2 regions of the Vogesella oryzagri genome follow, and region 1 is predicted to be linked to the other one. Evidence: predicted binding sites of a transcription regulator. Region 1 holds the regulator's gene; the other holds the start of a gene.
What was found. Region 1 encodes FNR, which switches genes on or off when oxygen is low (the NO sensors DNR and NnrR bind a similar motif). Its sites were predicted from a motif close to TTGATNNNNATCAA; they were not measured.

Region 2: a site for FNR is predicted at 1,715-1,728, ahead of ABNW52_RS13890 (M61 family metallopeptidase). Genes of this name have one in related genera too.

The regions. Positions count from the first base shown of each region.
Region 1 is NZ_JBEFLD010000006.1:125,825-133,004, reverse strand. It holds gene ABNW52_RS12630 (cytochrome d ubiquinol oxidase subunit II) at 1-478, shown strand, start outside; gene ABNW52_RS12625 (DUF3149 domain-containing protein) at 689-823, shown strand; gene ABNW52_RS12620 (inositol monophosphatase family protein) at 1,074-1,862, opposite strand; gene ABNW52_RS12615 (RNA methyltransferase) at 2,007-2,783, shown strand; gene ABNW52_RS12610 (DUF1853 family protein) at 2,780-3,691, shown strand; gene ABNW52_RS12605 (flavodoxin family protein) at 3,699-4,154, shown strand; gene fnr (fumarate/nitrate reduction transcriptional regulator Fnr) at 4,212-4,958, opposite strand; gene hemN (oxygen-independent coproporphyrinogen III oxidase) at 5,070-6,476, shown strand; gene ABNW52_RS12590 (Rrf2 family transcriptional regulator) at 6,560-7,009, opposite strand; gene hmpA (NO-inducible flavohemoprotein) at 7,066-7,180, opposite strand, start outside.
Region 2 is NZ_JBEFLD010000007.1:83,287-90,466, reverse strand. It holds gene ABNW52_RS13890 (M61 family metallopeptidase) at 1-1,638, opposite strand, end outside; gene ccoN (cytochrome-c oxidase, cbb3-type subunit I) at 2,071-3,495, shown strand; gene ccoO (cytochrome-c oxidase, cbb3-type subunit II) at 3,514-4,128, shown strand; gene ABNW52_RS13875 (cbb3-type cytochrome oxidase subunit 3) at 4,132-4,311, shown strand; gene ccoP (cytochrome-c oxidase, cbb3-type subunit III) at 4,315-5,229, shown strand; gene ccoG (cytochrome c oxidase accessory protein CcoG) at 5,381-6,799, shown strand; gene ABNW52_RS13860 (FixH family protein) at 6,801-7,180, shown strand, end outside.

The DNA.
Region 1 (7,180 bases):
GCTGCAGCAGCGTGCCACGCGCTGGGCGCAGCGCGCGCTGCTGGGTACCGGCCTCGCGGTGGCCGCGGTGTCGATCGCCACCCCGCTGGCAAGCAGCCGCATCGCCGCCAAGTGGTTCACGCTGCCGGACTTCCTGCTGCTGTTGCCGCTGCCGCTGATCAGCCTGGCGCTGTTCGTGCTGCTGGCCGTCAGTCTGCCAAGGTTGGCCGCAAGGCAGGCGGCTGGGCGCGACAGCTTCTGCTGGCTGCCGTTTGCCGCCACGGTGGGCATCGTGCTGCTGTCGTTCTGGGGGCTGGCCTACAGCGTGTTCCCGGAGATCGTCATCGGCCGGCTGAGTATCTGGCAGGCCGCCAGCGACGCCGAGGCGCTGTGGGTGATCTTGATCGGCGCCGCGGTGGTGCTGCCGGCCATCATCGGCTACACCGTGTTTGCCTACCGCGTGTTCTGGGGCAAGGCGCGCGATCTAAGCTATTCCTGAAGTAAAAACATTGCGCCAACACAAAAGGGCAGGAGAAATCCTGCCCTTTTTCTTGCTCGGCACCGCACGCCCGTGCGCTGTATGTTGCATTGCGAGATACAAACCGTTACCAGCGTTAGTGCTGCTTGACTTGTGTCAAAGCCCCTAGTCTACGCAGGGGTAAGATCGCTGCATTCAGATTGAATGCCGGGTTGCCGGAAGGAGAGCATCGTGGAACTGTGGAAACAGCTGCTATCGGATGATGTAGGTCGACTGAGCATCATCGTTATTTCCGTAACGACCGTCATCGTGGGGGTGTGCATCAGCTACTTCATCAAGAAAGCCAATTCCCGCGACGATCAGTAAGGCCCCGGCAGCCGATGCCGGCAAGAATCCTCTTGATGTGTGTGTGTTTGGGGGTACGGTGGTGGGCCGTATCCCCCTTTTTTTGTCTTCGCCGCAGCGCCTGTCGCCACCGGCCAGCCGGGATGGACGTACTCCGGCGCAGCGTTAGCGGCTAGCGATGCCGCCGCGCAAGGTTGGCCGCAGCGCGGCCGGCAAGCAAAAAGCCCCCGGCACGGCGAGTGCGCGGGGGCTTTGACTTGTCTGGTCCGGCTTACTTTACGTGTTGCGCGATGATCGGCAGCAGCTGGCCCAGCACCTTCGGCGGTGCGGCCACGATGTCGCCGCTTTCAAACCAGGTCTGCTCGCCGTGGAAGTCGGTGACCATGCCACCGGCTTCCTGCACGATCAGACTGCCGGCGGCGATATCCCACGGCTTGAGGTTGAATTCGAAGAAACCATCCACGCGACCGCAGGCCACGTTGCACAGATCCAGCGCGGCGGAGCCTTCGCGGCGGGCGCCGGCGGTTTTCTTCAGCACATCCTTCAGGATGTCCAGGTGGGTATCCAGCATGCTCTGGTCCACTACCGGGAAGCCGGTGGAGATCAGGCATTCGTTCATGTTGATGCGCTTGGAAACGCGGATGCGGCGATCGTTCAGGAACGAGCCCACACCACGGCTGGCGGTGAACAGATCGTTGCGGTTGGGGTCGTAGATGACGCCCTGCTGGATCTGGCCCTTGTGCGCCAGCGCGATGGACACGCAATACTGCGGATGGCCGTGAATGAAGTTGGTGGTGCCGTCCAGCGGATCGATGATCCACTCGTATTCGGCGTTGCCGAGGCCGGAGGCACCGGACTCTTCTGCTAGAATCCCGTGCTTCGGATACGCTTCCAGAATGACATCAATGATCGCCTGTTCGGCGGCACGGTCGACTTCGGACACGAAATCGTTGTGCTTTTTGTTTTCGACGCGAATGGTGTCCAGGTTCAGCGATGCGCGCTGGATCACATTGGCGGCGCGGCGAGCGGCTTTTACCGCGACATTGAGCATAGGATGCATTGACGGCCTCACAATAGAAATGGGCAATCGTCGTCCCGCTGTCGGGCGACGCCTGCCGTAAACTTGTCTGGGTTAAGGAGCGACAAAACCCCGTCGCAGCGACGGGCGTTTCGGAAAACCCGCGATTCTACGCAAAATCACCTGATGAATAAACCCCAAGTACCTGATTTTTTGAAGAACATTCGCGTCGTGCTGGCGCGCCCCAACCATCCGGGCAACATCGGTTCGGCGGCGCGGGCGATGAAGACCATGGGCCTGACGCGGCTGTATCTGGTGGAACCGAAGGTGTTTCCATCCGAGGAGGCGGACACGCTGGCGTCCGGTGCGGTGGACGTGCTGCAGACCGCCACCGTGGTACCGACGCTGGCCGCGGCGCTGGCCGACGTTACCGTGGCCTGCGCGCTGACCAGCCGCCGCCGCGAACTGACCACGCCGCTGTCCATCCCGCGCGAAACCACGCCGGAGCTGATCGCGCGGGCGCGTGAGGGCGAGCAGGTGGCGCTGGTGTTCGGCAACGAGACCTTCGGCCTGTCCATCGAGGAAGTGGAGCAGTGCAACCGGCTGGTGACCATCCCCGGCAACCCGGAGTATTTCTCGCTCAACCTGGCGATGGCGGTGCAGGTGATGACTTACGAGCTGTTCAGCCACACCGGTGTCAGCGTCGACTACCTGAAGCCGGACGGCAACAGCGCCACCCAGGGCGAGGTGGACGGCATGGTGGACCATCTGGATGCCACGCTGGAAGACATCGGCTACTACCGCCGCCGCAACAGCGAACGCATGATTCGCCGCCTGCGCACCATGTTCCACCGTGCTGGCCTGCTGCGCGAGGAGATCGACATCCTGCGCGGCTTCTACAAGCAGGCGCAGCGCCTGGCCGGCAAGGGCCAGGACGGCGACAAGGACGGTCACGAGTCATGAGCTACCGTCACCGGCTGGCCGAAGGCCTCAGCGCACTACGCTGCCAGCCGGTGCGCGATCTGGCCTTTCTGCTGAGTTGCCCGGCGCCGTGGCACAGCGGTGCCGAAATCGACTGTGCCCGGCTGTTGGGGCCGCAAGGTTGGCCGCAACTGATGGCGCTGGATGCCGCGCCGCAGCCTTTGCTCGACTGGCTGGCTGCGCGTCCCACGCGGCGGCTGGGGGTGTATGCCGAGTCGCTGCTCGAATTCTGGTTCCAGCTGGCGCCGCATATCGATTGCGTGGCGGCCAACCTGCCGCTGGCCGAGCACGGCCGCAGCATCGGCGAATTCGACTACCTGCTGCGCATCGACGGCCAGCCGCTGCATCTGGAGGCGGCCAGCAAGTTCTATCTGCAGCTGGATGCCGCCGGCGGCGAGCTGGTCGGTCCCAGTCTGCGCGATGCCTGGCCGCTGAAGTACCGCAAGCTGGCCAGCCAGCTGGCGCTGTCCTGCCATCCGGCGGCTAAGCTGCCGCCGGGCTTTGCCGGCTGCCCGGCCTACAGCCGCCTTTCCGGCTGGCTGTTCTACCCGGGGGCGCCGCGCCCGGCTTTTCCCTTCAATGCGGATGCCTGCTGCGGCTGGTGGCGGCGATTGTCCGAACCCTGGCCGCAACACGCCGCCGACAGCCGCTGGTTGCTGCTGCCACGGCTGAGCTGGCTGGCGCCGGCACGCGCCGAGGCTGCTGCGGTGCTGACCCTGGTACAGCTGCAGGCCGAGCTGGCGGCGGTCGACGGCGCACGGCTGGTGGCGGAGCTGACGCCGGGGGCGGACGGCGACTGGCACGAGATCGCCCGCGGCTTCGTGGTGCGCGACGACTGGCCGCTGCCCGGCATGCTGGCCGAGCTGCAGCGCAAGTTGGCCGCATCGTAGGCGCACCATGAAAACCCTGCTGTTGGTCTACGCCAGCCAGAGCGGCCACACCCTGGCGCTGGTGACGGCGGCCGCGGCGGCGGCCGGCGGCGAGGACAATGTGGCGGTGCGGCTGCTACCGGCGCTGGACGCCGGCATCGACGACCTGCTGGCCTGCCACGCGCTGGTGCTGGCGACGCCGGAAAACTTCGGCTACATGGCCGGCACGCTGAAGGATTTTCTCGATCGGACCTTTTACCCGGCACAGGGCAAGGTGGCGGGCTTGCCGTACGCGGTGATCATCAGCGCCGGCAACGACGGCCAGGGCGCGCTCAGCGCCATCCGCCGCATCGCCAGCGGCTACCCGCTGCACGAAGCGCTGCCACCCGTGCTGGTGAAGGGCGAGGTGACGGAGGCGGCGCTGGCGGCCGCGGCAGAACTGGGCGCCACCCTGGCGGCGGCGCTGTCGATCGGCGCCATCTAGTATCGGGCCGACAAGCAAAACGCCCCGCAGTGCGGGGCGTTGTGGTGGCGCTGCGGTTCAGCGCAGGCTGTTGGCTTGTGAGCAGCCGGCTACCAGCGCCTTCAGTGCTTCCGGCTGCAGCATCTGGATGTGCTTGTGGTCCACTTTCAGCCAGCTTTGCTGTTGGAACTTGGACAGCGTGCGGCTGACGGTTTCCAGCTTCAGCCCCAGGAAGCTGCCGATTTCCTCGCGGCTCATGCGCAGGATGAAATCGTTGGCGGCAAAGCCGCGCGCGGCCAGGCGCTGCGACAGGTTGAGCAGGAAGGCGGCCAACCGTTCCTCGGCCTTCATATTGCCCAGCAGCAGCATCACCGACTGGTCGCGCACAATTTCCCGGCTCATCAGGCGGAAGAAGTGGTGCTGCAGACTGGGGATGTCGCGGCCCAGGGTTTCCATGCGGTTGAACGGTAGCTCGCACACCTCGCTGTCTTCCAGCGCGATGGCATCGCAGCCGTGCTGGCTGGCGGAGATGCCGTCCAGCCCCATCAGCTCGCCGGACATGTGGAAGCCGGTGACCTGCTCGCGGCCGTCCTGGCTGGAGACGCAAGTCTTGAAGAAGCCGGTACGCACCGCGTACAGCGAGCGGAAGCCTTCGCCGGAGCGGAACAGGTATTCGCCACGCTTCAGGCGGCGGCTCTGGCGGATAACGGCATCCAGCTGGGCCATTTCTTCCCGGTTCAGGCCGACTGGTAAGCAGAGTTCGCGCAAACTACAGTTGGAGCACGACACTTTCAGCGTGTGCAGGGAGGGGGTTTGCTCGGTCATGGGTTCCGGTTTTCGCAAGGCTAGAGGCTTGCTTGACACGCGTCAAAGCGTGGCAAGTGTCAATTAGCGCAAATTTACCAGCCCACCACCAGTTTTCCAAGCCAGAAAATTATGACACCCACCGCCCCCTTTATGCCCACCCAATGTGTTTTCGATCGAGAGCTTATCGAAAAACTTGAAGGTTCCGGCCCGCGCTACACTTCCTACCCCACTGCCGACCGTTTTCACGGCGGTTTTGGGGTGAAAGATTACGAACACTGGCTGCAGCAGCATGCCATCGGTGCCAGCCATCGGCCGATTTCGCTGTATGTGCACGTGCCGTTCTGCAACACCATCTGCTACTACTGCGGCTGTAACAAGATCATCACCAAGGACAAGAGCCGCGCCGATCAATACCTGGACTACCTGGAAAAGGAAATCGCGCTGGTGGCCGGCCGTCTCGGCTACCGCGAGAAGGTGATCCAGCTGCATTTTGGCGGCGGCACGCCGACCTTCCTCTCCGACGAGCAGCTCAGCCGGGTGATGGCGGCCATCAACCAGCATTTCGAGCTGCTGCCGGATGGCGAGTTCTCCATCGAGATCGACCCGCGCAAGGTTGGCCGCGACACCGTGCTGCACCTGGGCCGACTGGGTTTCAACCGCATGAGCGTGGGCATCCAGGACTTCGACCCGGCGGTGCAGCAGGCGGTAAACCGCATCCAGAGCGAGGAAGAAACCCTCACCGTGATCAATGCTGCGCGCGAAGCCGGCTTCAAGTCGGTGAGCGTGGACCTGATCTATGGCCTGCCGTTGCAGAATGCCGACTCGGTGCGCCGCACCGTGGACAAGGTGCTGGCGATGAACCCGGACCGCATCGCGCTGTACAACTACGCGCACCTGCCGACCGTGTTCATGCCGCAGCGCCGCATCAACGAGGCCGACCTGCCCACGGCCGCGCACAAGCTGGACATCCTGCAGAACTCGGTGCAGCAGCTGACCGACGCCGGCTACGTGTTCATCGGCATGGACCACTTTGCCAAGCCGGACGACGAACTGACCCGCGCGCTGCAGCAGGGCCGGCTGCAACGTAACTTCCAGGGCTATTCCACCCACGCCGACTGCGACATGATCGGGCTGGGGGTGTCGTCCATCGGCAAGGTCGGCCCCTGTTACTCGCAGAACGAAAAGGACATCGACGCCTACTATGCGGCGCTGGATGCCGGCCACCTGCCGGTACTGCGCGGCATGACGCTGACCCAGGACGATATTCTGCGCCGCAGCGTGATCCAGTCGCTGATGTGCCGCTTCTCGCTGTCGGTGGAGGCAATCGAAGAAACCTTCGCCATCAACTTCGCCAATTATTTTGCCGATGAGCTGCCGCTGATCCGCGAATTCCAGCACATGGGGTTGCTGACCTTCGATGGCGACTTCCTGATGGTGGCACCGAAGGGCCGCTTCCTGATCCGCAACATCGCCATGGTGTTCGACCGTCACCTGCGCGAACGCGAAACCAAGGCACGCTACTCCAAGACCATCTGACGCCGCGCCCAGCCTGCGCTGCACGCAACAAAGCCCGGCATGCCGGGCTTTTTGTTTGCGGCCAACCTTGGCCGGTGGCGGGGTCAACTGCGGTTGTGGACGCCCATCATGTGCAGCACGGCGATGGCCTCGCCGGTCGGCGTGGCCACCACGTCGGCCAGCGTATAGCGATCCAGCACGGCGAAGAAAGCACTCAGTGCTTCGTCCAGCACGCCTTTCAGCTGGCAGCGGCCACGCAGGAAGCATGGCGGTTCGGCGCAGTCGATCAGGTCGCCGATGTCTTCCAGCGAACGGATCACCTCGCCCAGCCGGTAGTGCGCGGCGGGGCGGGACAGCGCCAGCCCGCCGCCCTTGCCGCGGCTGGTGGCCAGCCAGTCGTGCTGCGCCATGAAATGCACCACTTTGACCAGGTGATTGCGCGACACGCCAAAGCGTTCGGCAATTTCGCTGATGGTGACCGGGGTAGCGCGCTGCGGGTAGCTCAGGTACATCAGTACCCGCAGGCCCAGGTCGGTAAAGTGCGTCAGTTGCATGGCGGCAGTGTCAGGGACAAAGCACAGAGCATACGCTTGCTGGGCGCCGGCCTCAATTACACCCCGGCACCGCCGGTGCCGAAGGCCTCGGCGTGGATGCGCGCGGCGTCCACCCCCAGCGCCAGCAGCGCGGCTTTTTGCTGCTGCATGAACGGCAGCGGCCCGCACAGG
Region 2 (7,180 bases), on a different contig from region 1:
ACGGATCGCCTTGTCCAGGTCCGTCACCTTCAGGCCATCCACGGCGATGACCACATCGCCGCCAGCCAGGCCGGCAGCCTGTGCCGCACCGCCATCCAGCACGGCAGTCAGCTTGACGCCCTGCGCATCGCTGGCAGTTTTCACCCCCAGAGTTGGCCGCATGGAAGCAGGCGCGATTTCGTCCACCACGCTGCCGCTATCCGCCGAGCTATCGGCGGGCAGCAGTTGCATCTCGACTCCCTGCGTGGCCAGCAGTTCCGCCAGCGGCAGCTCGCGAGTGGAGCGGATCGCCATGTCGAAGAATTTGCCCAGCTTGAGGCCGGTCGTGTCTTCCGCCACGCGCTCCCATTCATCCTCGGCCAGGCCCTGGCCATCCGCCAGCCATTTCTGCCACAGCGCCAGCATCACGCTATCCAGACTCTTGGCGCCGGCGGTGTGCTGGCGGATGTGCAAATCCAGCGCCAGCGCCGCCAGCGCGCCCTTGGTGTAGTAGCTGACGATGCTGTTGGGGCTGTTCTCGTCCTGGCGGTAGTATTTGGTCCAGGCATCGAAGCTGGAATCGGCCAGCGTCTGCTTGTTACGGCCGTTGCCGCGCGCCACCCCGGTAATGGTCTTGGCCAGCAGGCCCAGATAGCGCCGCTCGTCGATCAGGCCGCTGCGCACCAGCGCCAGATCGTCATAGTAGGAGGTGATGCCCTCGAACGCCCACAGCAGGGTGGTGTGGCCTTCGCGGTTCAGGTCATACGGGGTGAACGCCGCCGGCTTCATGCGCTTGACGTTCCAGGTATGGAAGTATTCGTGGCTGATCAGTCCCAGCAGCTTGAGGTAGCCGTCGCCGATGCCGTCCTCGCCCGCCTGCGGCAAGTCGTCGCGGCTGGCCACCAGCGCGGTGGAGGCGCGATGCTCCAGCCCGCCGTAGATATCGCCGCCGACGAACAGCATGAACACGTAGCGCTCGAACGGCGCTGGCTCACCAAAGAAGCGGACCTGCCACTCGCAGATACGCTTGGTGTCTGCGGCCAACCTTTTCAGGTCCGCCTTGTACTTGCCGGAAACGATGAATTCATGCGGCACGCCGCAGGCCTTGAAACTAACGCGCTCGAACTCGCCCAGTTCTACCGGATGGTCGATCAGTTCGTCGTAGTTGGCCGCACGATAATGGCCAAAACCAGATTTTTTGATGTCGTGTGCCGGCAGGCTGGTAGCCACCTTCCACTTGGCCTGCGCCTTGTCTTGTGGCGGCAGGATTTCCACTTCGCACGGCTCGTGCTCGCAGCCGTCGGCCTGCAAGAACACGCTGGTGCCGTTATAGAAGCCGCGCTCGCCATCCAGATAAGCGCCGCGCACCGACAGATCGAAGGCATACACGGTGTAATGCACCGTCAGCGCGCCCTGGACCGGCGCCGCCTGCCAGCTGTGCTTGTCGAGCTTGCTCAGCGCCACCGCTTTCTTTCCGCTTTCGGCGCGGATAGACACGATATGGCGCGCGAACTCGCGAATCATGTAGCTGCCGGGAATCCACGCCGGCAAGCGCAGCACCTGCCCGGCCACCGCCGGCTGGGCCACGGTCATCGACACTTCGAACAGGTGAGCCTCGGGCGAGACAGGACGGATGCGATAGCTGACAGCGGTAGACATGGAGGCAGTCCGGAGGAAAACAGAAGAAGCGCGAATTCTAGCACCAGCCACCCTGAACTGCGCCTGACCTTACGGCTTGATATGCGTCAATAGCGAACAAGGCGATGACAATATAATCGCCTGCATGTCAATGGCGGGAGTGGGTCTGCAAACGGTGCCATTCGCGCAATTTGCGACCACCCGGTTCTCTATCGACTAGTGGCTCATGCCCGAATTGATTTAGAATCGCCCGTTGAACAACTGGGGATCGAGCGCGTTTCCGGGCGGCGTTTGCCAAGGTTATTGCAGTGCAGTCGCACTGCTACTGGCAGCCGCATCTCACGCCTCGGTTCCCGCGACTTGCCGGGCCTCCTGTACAACATGGGGGTACGCACCCGGACTTCAAGTCACCGGTTTCACACGTTCTAGTTCGCAACCTTGGAGAAAACCCTAATGGATACGCAATCCACTTATAACTATAAGGTGGTGCGCCAGTTTTCGATAATGACCGTAGTCTGGGGCATTGTCGGCATGCTGGTTGGCGTGATTATTGCGGCCCAGTTGGTGTGGCCGGAGCTCAATTTTGGGCCCTGGTTCCACTACGGTCGTCTGCGTCCGCTGCACACCAATGCCGTGATTTTCGCGTTTGGCGGCTCCGCACTGTTTGCCACGTCGTACTACGTGGTTCAGCGCACCTGCCATGTTCGCCTGCTGTCTGACAAGCTGGCCGCATTCACCTTCTGGGGCTGGCAACTGGTCATCGTACTGGCCGCCATCACCCTGCCGCTGGGCCTGACCTCCGGTAAGGAATACGCCGAACTGGAATGGCCGATCGACATCCTGATCACCATCGTCTGGGTTGCCTACGCCATTGTGTTCTTCGGCACCATCGCCATCCGCAAGGTCAAGCACATCTACGTGGCCAACTGGTTCTACGGTGCCTTCATTCTGGCCGTGGCCCTGCTGCACATCGTCAACAGCCTGGAAGTACCGGTTTCCATGTGGAAATCCTACTCGGTATATGCCGGCGCCGTGGATGCCATGGTGCAATGGTGGTACGGCCACAACGCGGTGGGCTTCTTCCTGACCGCCGCCTTCCTGGGCATGATGTACTACTTCGTACCGAAGCAGGCTGGCCGTCCGGTGTACTCCTACCGCCTGTCCGTGGTGCACTTCTGGGCGCTGATCTTCACCTACATGTGGGCTGGTCCGCACCACCTGCACTACACCGCCCTGCCGGACTGGACCCAGTCGCTGGGTATGGCCTTCTCGCTGGTACTGTTGGCTCCGAGCTGGGGTGGCATGATCAACGGCATCATGACCCTGTCCGGCGCATGGCATAAGCTGCGCACCGACCCGGTGCTGAAGTTCCTGGTGGTATCGCTGTCCTTCTACGGCATGTCCACCTTCGAAGGCCCGATGATGTCGATCAAGACCGTGAACGCCCTGTCGCACTACACCGACTGGACCGTTGGCCACGTGCACTCCGGCGCACTGGGCTGGGTTGCCTTCATTTCCATCGGTTCCATGTACTACCTGCTGCCGCGCCTGTTCGGCCGTGACGGCATGCACAGCGTGAAGCTGATCGAGGCGCACTTCTGGCTGGCTACCGTGGGCGTGGTGCTGTACATCGCCTCGCTGTGGATTGCCGGTGTGATGCAGGGCCTGATGTGGCGTGCGCTGAACGCAGACGGCACCCTGACTTACGCCTTCGTTGAAGCCGTGAAAGCCTCCTACCCGTACCTGTTCGTACGCTTCCTGGGTGGTGTGCTGTTCCTGTCCGGCATGCTGCTCATGGCTTACAACACCTTCCGCACCGTCGCTGCCGGCCGTGCCGTTGATGCCAAGATCCCGGCTGTTGCCGCTCACGCGCACTAAGGGGCCAAGGGAAACATCATGGAAAAAATCCAGAAACTGATTGAAGAAAACGTAGCGTACCTGATCGTGCTGACCCTGCTGGTAATCAGCGTGGCAGCCCTGGTCGAGATCGTACCGCTGATGTTCCAGAAGTCGACCACCGAGCCGGTAGCCGGCGTGAAGCCGTACAACGCGCTGCAACTGACCGGTCGCGACATCTACATCCGCGAAGGCTGCTACACCTGTCACTCGCAGATGATCCGTCCGTTCCGCGCCGAAACCGAACGTTATGGCCACTACTCCGTTGCTGGTGAGTCGGTCTACGACCACCCGTTCCAGTGGGGCTCCAAGCGTACCGGTCCGGACTTGGCGCGTGTCGGCAGTCGCTATTCCGACGAATGGCACCGTGTGCACCTGACCAACCCGCGCGACGTGGTGCCGGAGTCCAACATGCCGGCGTTCCCGTGGCTGGCGCGTAACCTGGCCGATGCGGAAGGCGTTGCCGCCAAGATGACCGCGCTGCGCAAGGTAGGCGTGCCGTACAGCGACAAGGAAATTGCCGAAGGCCAGGCCATGGTCGAAGGCAAGTCCGAGCTGGATGCGCTGGTTGCCTACCTGCAGGGCCTGGGTCTGGCACTGAAGAACGCACGCTAAGCCATGGACTGGACCAACCTGGCACGTATCTTGTTCACGGTGTTCTGCTTTACCGTGTTCATCGTGATCGCGATAGGTGCCTTCGGCAAAAAATCCAAGAAGCGTTATGACGAGGCGGCCAAGCTGGTGCTGGATGAAGATGACCAGCTGCCGAACAAGTCAGACGCTTCCAACGGAGCCTGAGTAATGAGTGATTTCGTAAGTGACTTCTGGGGCGTATATATCGCCGTCGTGGTAATCGTGGGCTTCGTAGGCCTCGCCTACCTGCTGTTCACGCAGTCGAAAACCACGGTCAAGAAAGGTGAGCAGGTTGAAATTACCGGCCACGTCTGGGATGACGACCTGGCCGAGTACAACAACCCGCTGCCGCGCTGGTGGATGCTGATGTTCTACATCACACTGGTGTTCGGTGCCGCTTACCTGACCCTGTACCCGGGTCTGGGTACCTGGAAAGGCCTGCGCGGCTGGACTTCCGTCGGTCAGTACACCGAAGAGAAGGCCCAGGCGGAAGCCAAGTATCAGCCGCTGTACGACAAGTTCCTGAAACAGGACGTCAAGGCTGTTGCTGCCGATCCGGAAGCCCAGGCCATGGGCAAGCGTCTGTTCCAGACCTACTGCGTACAGTGCCACGGCTCTGATGCACGCGGTGCCAAGGGTTTCCCGAACCTGACCGATAACGACTGGCTGTACGGTGGTACGCCGGATGTCATCAAGACCACCATCAGCGGCGGTCGTCATGGTCAGATGCCGGCCTTCGGTGCGGCCTTCGGTGAGGACAAGGTAAAGGATGCGGCCAACTACGTGATGTCGCTGTCCGGCAAGAAGCATGATGCAGAACGCGCAGTACGCGGCAAGGAAACCTTTGCTGCCATCTGCTCGGCCTGCCACGGTGCTGACGGCAAGGGCAACCAGGCTGTCGGCGCGCCGAACCTGACCGACAACGTCTGGCTGTATGGCGGTACCGAAAAGACCATCATCGAGACCATCACCAACGGTCGCAACAACCAGATGCCGGCCTGGAAAGACTTCCTCGGCGACGGCAAGGTACACCTGCTGACTTCTTACGTTTATGGCCTGTCCCATAACGGCAAAGCTCAGTAATTGATACCGCTCAATACTGCCCGCGCAAGCGGGCAGTATCTTTTGCACTATCAGTATATTTTTTTATAAATCATTTACCGCCCCAGAAGTTTGCGCCAAGGCCATACAATGACGCATGCCCTTGACGGAAATTTCTTGCAGGAATCCCACCATGACCGACAAGCTTAAAGACATAGCCGTCAAAGTCGAAAACCCCAAAATTGAAACCGTTTCGCTCTACGCCGCCCAGAAAAAAATCTATCCGCGCAGTGTGAAAGGTTTGTTCGCCAACTGGCGCATCCTGTTTGTGGTGGCCACCCAGCTGCTGTACTTCGGTCTGCCCTGGCTGCAGTGGAACGGTCGCCAGGCCGTGCTGTTCGACCTGGTCAACCGTAAGTTTTACCTGCTGGGCCTGACCATCATGCCGCAAGACTTTGTCTACCTTGCCGCACTGCTGATGATCAGCGCCTTCGGTCTGTTCGCCTGGACCACCATCGCCGGCCGGCTGTGGTGCGGCTACTCCTGTCCACAGACGGTGTACACCGAAATCATGCTGTGGATTGAGCAATGGGTGGAGGGCGACCGCAACAAGCGCATGAAGCTGGACAAGGAGCCGTGGAGCCTGCGCAAGCTGCGCATCAAGGGCACCTCGCAGAGCATCATGATCGTGTTCTCGCTGTGGACCGGCTTCACCCTGGTGGGCTATTTCACCCCGATGCACGATCTGATCGCCGCCCTGCCCGCCTTCAACTACGGCACCTGGGAAACCTTCTGGATGTTCTTCTACGCCGGCTTCACCTACCTGTTTGCCGGTCACATGCGCGACCAGGTCTGCAAGTACATGTGCCCGTATGCCCGCTTCCAGAGCGCCATGTTCGATGAAGACACCTTGATCATCTCCTATGACGAAAAACGCGGCGAACCACGCGGTGCACGCAAGAAGGGGCAGGAAAAGCAGAATCTGGGCGACTGCGTCAATTGCGGCATCTGTGTGCAGGTATGCCCGGTCGGCATCGACATCCGCAACGGCCTGCAGTACGAGTGCATCGGCTGTGCCGCCTGTATCGATGCCTGTGACGAAGTGATGGTGAAAGTGGGCAGCCCCAAGGGCCTGATCCGCTACACCACCGAAGCCGCACTGGAAGGCAAGTACCCGGAAAGCCAGTTCCTGTCGCGCCTGAAGCGACCGCGCGTGGTGATGTATGTACTGGTGCTGAGCATCATCCTGATCGCCGCGCTCACCTCGCTGGCGCTGCGCAAGCCTTTCAAGGTAGACGTCATCCGCGACCGTGCCTCGCTGGTGCGCGAAACCGACGACGGCTTGCTGGAAAACAGCTACAGCATCCGCATCATGAACGTGTCGGAACAAGTACAGCACTTCCGCATCCAAGTCGAAGGCATGAACGGCATGAAGCTGCAGACCGACCACAAGGAAATTGTCGTCAAGCCCACCGAGAACGAGCTGATTGCGGTACGGGTCCAGGTCGAGCCGGAAGAGGCCCCCAAAGGCAGCCACGAAATCCACTTCACGGTTGAATCGCTGGAAGACGGCAGCACCGTGCACGAAAAATCCAGTTTCATCGGGGAATAACATGCAGAAAACCACCGGGACCCCCACCCCCTGGTACAAGAATCGCTGGCCGTGGCTGCTGATGGCCGGGCCAGCCATTGCCGTGGTCGCCGGCATCGTCACCTTCCGTCTGGCCGTAGTGACCGCCGACGACATGGTGAACGATGACTACTACAAGCGCGGCAAGGACATTAATCTGGAACTGAGCCGCGACAAGGCCGCCGTCAGCATGGGCATCAAGGCACAGGCCATGTTCAGCGACGATCTGCAACATGTCCGCATCCTTACCAGCAGCAAACAGCCGCTGGCAGATACCCTGGAACTGCAGCTGCTGCACCCGACCCGCCAGCAGGACGACCAGACCATTACCCTGCAGCGTCAGGGCGACAATCTGTACCAGGG